DNA from 3 places in the Pseudomonas urmiensis genome. Region 3 is predicted to be linked to each of the others. Evidence: predicted binding sites of a transcription regulator. Region 3 holds the regulator's gene; each other region holds the start of a gene.
What was found. The regulator FliA, encoded in region 3, starts transcription of late flagellar genes. The targets are predictions, from matches to a motif close to CTAAAGTTTNNNNNNNNNNNGCCGNTAA.
Positions count from the first base shown of each region.

Region 1 (3,274 bases), on a different contig from region 3:
CGCGACAGCAAGTCAGCCGGTTCGATCACCAGCGGCAAGCCGGAAAAGTCAGTCATCCACAGTCTCCAGGGTGGAACGTGAGGGGGCGATTGTAGCGTAAGGCTTAACGATTGGGCTTGCTGAAGGTGGCCAGGGCACGCTCTACGCACTGCGCGGTTTTGCCAAAGGCTTGCACACCGACATCAGCCAGCGGCTTACCGCCCTGGTCGGCAATCATCAGCATCAGTACCTGGCCATCGACGGCCAGCGAGCGCAGCAGTAGGTGCTCGCTGCGGAACAACGCGCGTAGTGCTGCGGGCAGCAGGGCAGAAAACTGCGCATGGTTGTCCGGGGTCAGGCGCAGCTGTCCGGCCTGACTGGTCAAGCGCTGTAACAGTTTGTTTTGGGCTACTGGCAAGTTCAGGGCTGCGGCTTCACTGGGCAAACCAGCCGCTTGTTGCACGAGCAAAGCGTCATTGGGCTTATCGTGCATCAGTAGCATGATCCGCTGCATGCCGCAGGCCAACAGCGCTTCGCAGGCCTGGCTAGCCAGGTGCACGGCGTTGCTGAAAGGGCTTGGCTGGGCCAACAGTTCACTGCACAGCTTACGCCAGCGGACCAGGTCTTCACTGGGCGGCGGCGGCGGGGTGAGCATGTCGGGGTGCGGCCGGCGTTGCTGCCACGGCCAGATCAGCGCTTCGGCTGGGTGGAACAGGGCGTGGCGCGCATGGTGGCGGGCGCTGGCCGCCGCTTGTTGGTGGACCTGCTGCTGCACGTCATCGAGGCTGGTTTGCAAATACAGCGCAGTCAGCAATTGCCAGCGCAGCAGGTGCGGGTTGTCCCAGCCAACCTGGGCGGCCAGGGCCAGGCCGTTGGCCAGTAGCACGGTGTTGGCCGGCTGGTTGAACCAGCGGCGCAGGCCGGGCTCTTCATCCAGCCGGTGTTGCTGGGTGAGGCTGTCGGGTTCGCGGGCGATGTTCAGTACTTGGGCGAGCAACTCGCGTTCGCTGGTCAGCAAGCGATAGCCCTGGGTCACCCACTCGGGCAGGCGCCAGTGACTGGCAACGGCTTGGCACAACTCCATGATGCGGACCCCGAACAGCTCCTGTTCGACTTCGGTGGCATCTTCACCCTTGTGGATCACCCGCAGCTCCCAGGCGTCCAGCAGCTTGGGGTGGCTCAGGGCCAATGGCCACAGCGGCGACAGGAACAACAGGCTACCCCAGTGGATTTCCTGCCACAGTCGAGCCAGGCGGCTGGCGAACAGGCCGCTGGCCTGCTGCGAGGCGTGTTGGCTGATCAGTAGAAATTGGCGCAGCACTGGTGGGATGTCGTCGCCCGGCAGCGCGGGCAGGCGCGTCAGCAACTGGGCGGTACGCTCCAGGCCCAGGCGGTTGACGGCCACCTCAAGGCTTTCGGCGGGCTCGGCCTGGCTGGCATTGGCTGGATGATTGGCCTCACGCATCACGCAAAGCACCAGGGCCGGGCTGTCCTGCATCAGTTCGGCGATTTCGCGCAGGGACCTACGGCTGTCATTGATTGCGGCTAAAACACGGTCGTGGCTTTCTTTCGGCACCGGCAGGCGGACGCTGTCGAGCAGCTTTATCCAGCCATCGAGGGTGCGCGGAATCTGACCTGGTACCTTGGCTTCAATTGGCATTTTGACATCAGTCCAAACTGGCTTTTCGCTTTGAGTGGCTATAGTCTGGCGCAGTTCTGCCGATAAGTAGAAGAAGAGTTTTAAAGCTCCCGTCCCCGACCCTGACCACGACAGCAAGTGCTTTGAACCTATGGCTAAAATTATCGGCATCATCGTCGTATTCGCGAGCGTGCTCGGCGGCTACGTACTCTCCCACGGCAAGATCGCGGCGCTGATCCAGCCGTTCGAAGTGCTGATCATCGGCGGTGCGGCCTTTGGCGCGTTCCTGCAGGCCAACCCTGGTTACATGACCATGCATGTGATCAAGAAGTCGATGAAGATGTTCGGCTCGCGCTTCTCCCACACCTTCTATCTGGAGGTGCTTGGCCTGGTTTACGAGATCCTCAACAAGAGCCGTCGTGAAGGCATGATGGCAATCGAGAGCGATATCGAAGACGCTGCGGCCAGCCCGATCTTCGCTAAATACCCTGCAGTGCTGGGTGATGAGCGCATGACCGCGTTCATCTGCGATTACCTGCGCATCATGTCCACCGGCAACATGGCCCCGCACGAGCTCGAAGGCTTGTTCGACATGGAGCTGCTGAGCATGAAGGAAGAACTCGATCACCCCTCCCATGCGGTGACCGGCATCGCCGACGGCATGCCTGGTTTCGGTATCGTCGCCGCGGTACTGGGTATCGTCGTGACCATGGCCTCGCTGGGTGAAGGCGACCAGGCCTCGATCGGCCTGCACGTGGGTGCGGCACTGGTCGGTACCTTCTTCGGTATTCTGGCTGCCTACGGCTTCTTCGGCCCCCTGGCCACCTGCCTGGCGCACGACGCCAAGGAAGAGGTCAACCTGTACGAGGCGATCAAGGCTTCGCTGGTTGCTTCGGCCTCTGGCATGCCGCCATCGCTGGCCGTCGAATTCGGGCGCAAGGTGCTCTATCCCAAGCACCGTCCGAGCTTCGCCGAGCTGGAACAAGCGGTTCGCGGTCGCTGAGTCATGGAAAACAATCAGCCGATAATCATCAAGCGCGTCAAGCGCTTTGGTGGCGGGCACCACGGCGGCGCCTGGAAGATCGCCTTCGCCGACTTCGCCACGGCGATGATGGCGTTCTTCCTGGTGCTGTGGTTGCTGTCGACCGCCACACCTGAGCAGAAGATCGCCATTGCCGGCTACTTCAAGGATCCGATTGGCTTCTCTGAAAGCGGCACGCCCTACGTCATCGACCTGGGCGGCTCGCCGCAGCTGGCGCCAGAAAAGACCATCAACCCAGAAGAAAAGTCCGAGCCGACCCCTGACACCAGCATTCAGTTGGACAAGGACCAGGTCGAGACCATGGCCGAGCAGGTCGAGAAGGAGCGTTTGAACCTGCTCCTGCAAGAGTTGCAGAACAAGGTCGAGGAAAACCCGCAGCTGCAGAAGTTCAAGGACCAGATCCTGTTCGAGATCACCCAGGACGGCCTGCGCATCCAGATCATGGATGCCGAGAACCGGCCGATGTTCGATATCGGCAGCGCACGCTTGCAGCCGTACTTCGAAGACATCCTGCTGGCCATGGCCGACACCATCAAGGCGGTGCCGAACAAGATCAGCGTCAGCGGCCACACCGATGCCAAACCGTATGCCGGCGCTGGGGAGTTCGGTAACTG
Region 1 is NZ_JABWRE020000002.1:154,440-157,713, reverse strand. It holds gene rhdA (thiosulfate sulfurtransferase) at 1-56, opposite strand, end outside; gene HU737_RS25875 (HDOD domain-containing protein) at 104-1,639, opposite strand; gene motA (flagellar motor stator protein MotA) at 1,770-2,621, shown strand; gene motB (flagellar motor protein MotB) at 2,625-3,274, shown strand, end outside.
Region 1: motA (flagellar motor stator protein MotA) is a predicted target of FliA. The motif match lies at 1,678-1,705, and genes of this name have one in related genera.

Region 2 (3,274 bases), 2.8 Mb from region 3:
ACAGGAAGCCCTTCTCATCCATGCCGATGGTAACTGCGGCGATCTCCAGCAGCGCGTCGGTGGCGCTGTTGAAGCCGCCAGTCTCGACATCCACCACTACTGGCAGGTAACCCCGGAAGCGCTCGGCCATCGGGTGGCGAGGACCGCCGGTTTGACCTTCCTGGTCGTCTTCGTACAGATCTTCGCTCACGCGTTTTCCTCCAGCAGGCGCCAGCGCAGTTTTTCACCGGCGCGCAGCGGAATCACAGTGTTGTCGCCAAACGGCAGGCTGCTTGGCGCAGTCCACTCTTCGCGGACCAGGGTAATGGTGTCGGTGTTCGCCGGCAGGCCGTAGAAGGCGGGGCCGTGCAGGCTGGCAAAGCCTTCGAGCTTGTCCAGCGCGTTGCGCTGCTCAAACGCCTCGGCGTACATCTCGATTGCCGCATAGGCGGTGTAGCAACCGGCGCAGCCACAGGCGGCTTCCTTGGCATGCTGGGCGTGCGGCGCCGAGTCGGTGCCGAGGAAGAACTTGGGATTGCCACTGGTAGCGGCGTCCAGCAGCGCCACCTGATGGGTGTTGCGCTTGAGGATCGGCAGGCAGTAGAAATGCGGACGAATACCGCCGACCAGCATGTGGTTGCGGTTGTACAACAGGTGCTGGGCGGTAATGGTCGCGCCAACGTTGGCTGGGGCCTCAGTGACGAACTGCGCAGCATCGGCCGTGGTGATGTGCTCGAACACCACCTTGAGCGTCGGGAAGCGCTCGACCAGACGACGCATGTGCTCGTCGATGAAGCGTTTCTCGCGGTCGAACACGTCGATCTCGGCACGGGTCACTTCGCCGTGTACCAGCAATGGCATGCCGGTTTCGGCCAAGGCTTCGATAGCCGGGAAGATGTTATCGATGCTGGTCACGCCGGAATCGGAGTTGGTCGTGGCGCCAGCCGGGTAGAGCTTGGCGGCGTACACGAAGCCACTGGCCTTGGCCGCGCGGATGTCGTCAGGGCTGGTGCGGTCGGTGAGGTACAGCACCATCAGCGGCTCGAAGCGGCTGCCTGCCGGACGAGCGGCAAGGATGCGCTGGCGGTAGGCGTCAGCCTCGGCGGCGTCGCGCACCGGCGGGACCAGGTTGGGCATGATGATGGCACGGGCGAAGGTGCGCGCCACGTCACCAACGGTGTGAGGCAAGACGGCACCATCGCGCAGATGGATGTGCCAGTCGTCGGGACGCAGGAGGGTCAGGCGGTCGGACATTGGGAATTCCAGGCGGGTCGAACTCAAGGGTGAATGCTACCGGAAAACCCTTGGACGAGCACGGCTATCAAGTTTTCCGCCAGCCGACCGATAGCCTGCAGGTAAGCCGTCAGAATTTGTGGAGCCGCCCGTGCGCCAGCGTTACCTAGCCCTGTTCACTCTGTTTGCCAGCCTGCCGGCCGGTGCACTGACCTTCCAGACTCGGATGGAGAACATCGCCTGGACGGTCGAGGGTGACCAGTTCGAGTGCCGATTGGTCCAGCCGATCGAAGGCTTTGGCAGCGGCGAGTTCGTGCGGCGCGCCGGCGAGCAGCCGACCTTCCGGCTGCGTTCCAACAGCAACGTGTTGGGAGCGGGTTCGGCCACTTTGCTCGCTGCAGCGGCGCCCTGGCAGCCTGGGCGTGGCGATATCAACCTGGGCGCCGTGCGTATGGCGCGTACCGGCGTGCTGTTCACCTCGTCCCAGGGCCAGGCCAGTCGTCTGATCAATGGCCTGCTCGATGGGCGCAGCACGGTGGTGCGCAACTACACCGGCGAAGGCGGCCGGGCCATGGAAGTGCGAGTACTGCCGGTAAGCTTCGCCAAGGCCTACAGCGATTATCAGGCGTGTGCCGGTAAGTTGCTGCCAATGAACTACGACCAGATTCGCCAGACCCAAGTCGGTTTCCCGGCCGGGGTCGATCTGGACAGCAATGCTCGGGCGCGACTGGATGTGATCCTCGATTACCTCAAGGCAGACCCGTCGGTAAATCACATCGAGCTCAACGGCCACTCCGACAACAGCGGCAATCGCCTGACCAATCGGGAAAATTCGCGGCGCCGCGCCCTGGCGGTAGCTGACTACCTGAAGGCGCATGGCGTGCCCGAAGAACAGATCACCGTGCGATTCCATGGCGAGCGGTATCCGCTGGCCAAGAACAACAGCGCCGCCAATCGTGCGCGTAACCGTCGGGTGAACATTGAGCTGGATCGGGTTGCACCGATTGAGAAACCGGTCGAGAAGCCTGTTGAGCAGGCACCTGCTGCGCCGGCTCCGACTTCAGCGCCCGCTGCTGCGCCTGCCGCCAAACAACTCTGATCGACATCCCAAGGGTCGCGACCAGACCATTGCTCAGCTTCAGCGCTGAACCTGAGCGCGCCGCAACGCCTGTAGGAGCGGGCTCGCCCGCGAAAGGGTCGCAAAGCGGCCCCCGCGCCAGTCACCGCTAAAACCGCCACCTGTTCACTAGTCGCGCCGTCGACAGTTCCTGTCGCTTTGTCGTCAGAAGCTGTCGCCCCACTGTAAATTTGTCACTGACGCCGGTAGAATCAATCGCTTTCCGTACAACCCCGTGGAGTGATGGCATGGCGGACGTAAATAAGGTCGTACTGGCGTATTCCGGCGGCCTTGATACTTCGGTGATTCTCAAGTGGCTGCAGGATACCTACAACTGCGAAGTGGTGACCTTCACCGCTGACCTGGGGCAGGGCGAGGAGGTCGAACCGGCCCGCGCCAAGGCTCAGGCGATGGGCGTGAAAGAAATCTACATCGACGACCTGCGCGAAGAATTCGTGCGTGACTTCGTATTCCCGATGTTCCGCGCCAACACCGTCTACGAAGGCGAGTACCTGCTGGGTACTTCCATCGCTCGTCCGCTGATTGCCAAGCGCTTGATCGAAATCGCCAACGAAACCGGCGCCGACGCTATCTCCCACGGCGCTACCGGTAAAGGCAACGACCAGGTGCGCTTCGAGCTGGGTGCCTATGCGCTCAAGCCTGGTGTCAAGGTCATCGCCCCATGGCGTGAGTGGGACTTGCTGTCCCGCGAAAAACTGATGGACTACGCCGAGAAGCACGGCATCCCGATCGAGCGCCACGGCAAGAAAAAATCGCCGTACTCGATGGACGCCAACCTGCTGCACATCTCCTACGAAGGCGGTGTCCTGGAAGATACCTGGACCGAGCACGAAGAAGACATGTGGCGTTGGAGCGTCTCGCCAGAGAACGCACCAGACCAGGCAACCTACATCGAGCTGACCTACCGCAATGGCGACATCGTTG
Region 2 is NZ_JABWRE020000001.1:3,690,786-3,694,059, reverse strand. It holds gene rnt (ribonuclease T) at 1-130, opposite strand, end outside; gene pyrC (dihydroorotase) at 187-1,233, opposite strand; gene HU737_RS16645 (flagellar protein MotY) at 1,364-2,311, shown strand; gene HU737_RS16640 (argininosuccinate synthase) at 2,578-3,274, shown strand, end outside.
Region 2: HU737_RS16645 (flagellar protein MotY) is a predicted target of FliA. The motif match lies at 1,300-1,327, and genes of this name have one in related genera.

Region 3 (3,274 bases):
AAGCGAGACAAGGTAAAGAACAAATATGGGTAGCATGCATCCCGTACAGGTGATCGCCGTGACCGGTGGCAAAGGTGGCGTCGGCAAGACTAACGTTTCAGTGAACCTGTCCCTGGCGTTGGCCGAGCTGGGTCGTCGCGTCATGCTGCTGGACGCCGACCTGGGCCTGGCCAATGTCGACGTGCTGCTGGGGCTGACGCCCAAGCGCACTCTGGCTGACGTTATCGAAGGCCGCTGCGAGCTGCGCGATGTGCTGCTGCAGGGGCCAGGTGGCGTGCGCATCGTCCCCGCCGCCTCCGGCACCCAGAGCATGGTCCACCTGCAGCCAGCACAGCACGCGGGCCTGATCCAGGCGTTCAGCGAGATTGGCGACAACCTCGATGTGCTGGTGATCGACACCGCTGCCGGCATCGGCGACTCGGTGGTGAGCTTCGTGCGCGCCGCCCAGGAAGTGCTGCTGGTGGTGTGCGATGAGCCTACGTCGATCACCGACGCCTACGCGCTGATCAAGCTGCTCAATCGCGACTACGGCATGAATCGTTTCCGCGTCCTGGCCAACATGGCGCAGAGCCCGCAGGAAGGGCGCAACCTGTTCGCCAAGTTGACCAAGGTCACGGATCGCTTCCTTGACGTCGCCCTACAATACGTCGGCGCCGTGCCGTACGACGAGTGTGTGCGCAAGGCGGTGCAGAAGCAGCGCGCGGTCTATGAGGCCTTCCCACGGTCCAAGTGTGCATTGGCATTCAAGGCCATTGCGCAGAAGGTCGACAGCTGGCCGTTGCCTGCCAACCCGCGTGGGCACCTGGAGTTTTTCGTCGAGCGACTGGTGCAGCCCACCAGCGCGGGACCCGTCCTATGAGTGCAAGCGGTTTCAAGATGTACAGCAAGGCGTCCAAAGATGCCCAGTATGAGTTGATCGAGCGCTACGCGCCGCTGGTCAAGCGCATCGCTTATCACCTGCTGGCGCGTCTGCCGGCCAATGTGCAGGTCGAAGACCTGATCCAGGCAGGCATGATTGGCCTGTTGGAAGTGGCCAATAAATACGACGCCAGCAAGGGCGCTAGCTTCGAAACCTACGCCGGCATCCGCATCCGTGGCGCCATGCTCGATGAGGTGCGCAAGGGCGATTGGGCGCCGCGTTCGGTGCACCGCAACACCCGCATGGTCAGCGACGCGATGCGCGCCGTTGAAGCAAGAACCGGTCGCGACGCTAAAGATCACGAGGTTGCTGCCGAACTCCAATTGAGTCTCGATGATTACTACGGGATTTTGAACGATACCCTGGGCAGCCGCCTGTTCAGTTTCGACGACCTGTTGCAGGACGGCGAACATGAAGGCCTGCACGAGGATGGAGCCAGCGGCCAGATCGAGCCGTCGCGTGACCTTGAAGACGAGCGCTTCCAGGCCGCGCTGACCGATGCGATCGCCAATCTGCCGGAGCGTGAGCGCCTGGTGCTGGCGCTGTACTACGACGAAGAGCTGAACCTCAAGGAAATTGGTGAGGTGCTGGGGGTCAGCGAGTCGCGTGTCAGCCAGTTGCATAGCCAGTGCGCGGCGCGTCTGCGCAGTCGCTTGGGTGAATGGCGGGCGCGGTAACCGGGGTTCGCTGCAGTCGTTTTCACGTTGTACTGAATTGATTGAATGCGCGCTCGGGGGCCGAGCGCGTTTAAGACTGCTTGGAGGTCTACTTGAACAAAGACATGAAAATCCTCATCGTTGACGACTTCTCGACGATGCGGCGGATCATCAAGAATCTGTTGCGTGATCTGGGCTTCACCAACGTCAAGGAAGCCGATGACGGCGTCACCGCGCTGCCGATGCTGCACAGCGAGCACTTCGACTTTCTGGTGACCGACTGGAACATGCCGGGCATGAGCGGGATCGACCTGCTGCGCCAGGTGCGGGCCGACGAGCGCCTCAAGGGCATGCCGGTGTTGATGGTCACTGCCGAAGCCAAGCGCGACCAGATCATTGAAGCGGCCCAGGCCGGCGTCAATGGCTATGTGGTCAAGCCTTTCACAGCCCAGGTGCTCAAAGAAAAGATCGAAAAGATCTTCGAACGCGTGAACGGCTAAGTCACGCCAGGGGGCGCCATGGAGTCAAACAACACGTCTCTGGGTGAGTTCGAAACGACCCTGAAGAAGCATGCCCAGGAACTGGTCGAGAGCCTTGAGCGCGGCCGGTTTGGCGACGCGGTGCAGCTGATCCATCAGCTTAACCAGACGCGCGACCGCGGCCTGTATCAGGAAGTCGGCAAACTCACCCGCGAGCTGCACAGCGCGATCGTCAGCTTCCAGATCGACCCGGCCATGCCGCAGGCCGAGGAAGTCTCGCAGATCACCGATGCCACCGAGCGCTTGTCCTACGTGGTCAAGCTGACCGAGGGCGCCGCCAACCGCACCATGGACCTGGTCGAACAGAGCACCCCGGTGCTCAACGATCTAGCCAGCGAAGCCCAGGCGCTGAGCGCTGACTGGCAGCGCTTCATGCGCCGCGAAGTGGCCGCGCCGGAATTTCGCGAGTTGGTCAAGCGGGTCGACAGTTTCCTGACGCACAGCGCTGAAGGGAACCGCAAGGTCTCCGGGCATCTGAACGACATTCTCCTGGCTCAGGACTACCAAGACCTGACCGGGCAGGTGATCAAGCGCGTCACCGCGTTGGTCACCGAAGTAGAAAGCAATCTGCTCAAGCTCGTGCTGATGGCCAGTCAAGTCGACCGCTTCGCCGGTATCGAACATGACCACCAACAGCTGCGCGCTGAAAAAGATCAAGAAAAACATCCGACTCGGGGTGAAGGTCCGCAGATTCATGCCGATAAGCGTGAAGACGTCGTGTCCGGTCAGGACGATGTCGATGATCTGCTGTCCAGCCTGGGTTTTTAGGGAGCACGTTTAATGAGCTTCGGCGCCGATGAAGAAATCCTTCAGGATTTCCTGGTAGAAGCCGGCGAAATTCTTGAGCAACTGTCCGAGCAATTGGTCGAGCTGGAAAGCCGACCGGATGATGCCGACTTGCTCAATGCAATTTTCCGCGGTTTTCACACTGTAAAAGGGGGCGCCGGCTTCCTTCAGCTCAATGAGCTGGTGGAGTGCTGCCATATCGCGGAGAACGTCTTCGACATCCTGCGCAAAGGTGAACGTCGGGTCGACGCCGAGCTGATGGACGTGGTCCTCGAAGCGCTGGACACGGTCAACAGCATGTTCGGCCAGGTTCGCGAGCGTAGCGAAGTCACCCCGGCCACGCCTGAGCTGTTGGCGGCCTTGTCGCGTCTGGC
Region 3 is NZ_JABWRE020000001.1:928,333-931,606, forward strand. It holds gene fleN (flagellar synthesis regulator FleN) at 26-859, shown strand; gene fliA (RNA polymerase sigma factor FliA) at 856-1,596, shown strand; gene HU737_RS04255 (chemotaxis response regulator CheY) at 1,701-2,075, shown strand; gene HU737_RS04260 (protein phosphatase CheZ) at 2,094-2,882, shown strand; gene HU737_RS04265 (chemotaxis protein CheA) at 2,895-3,274, shown strand, end outside.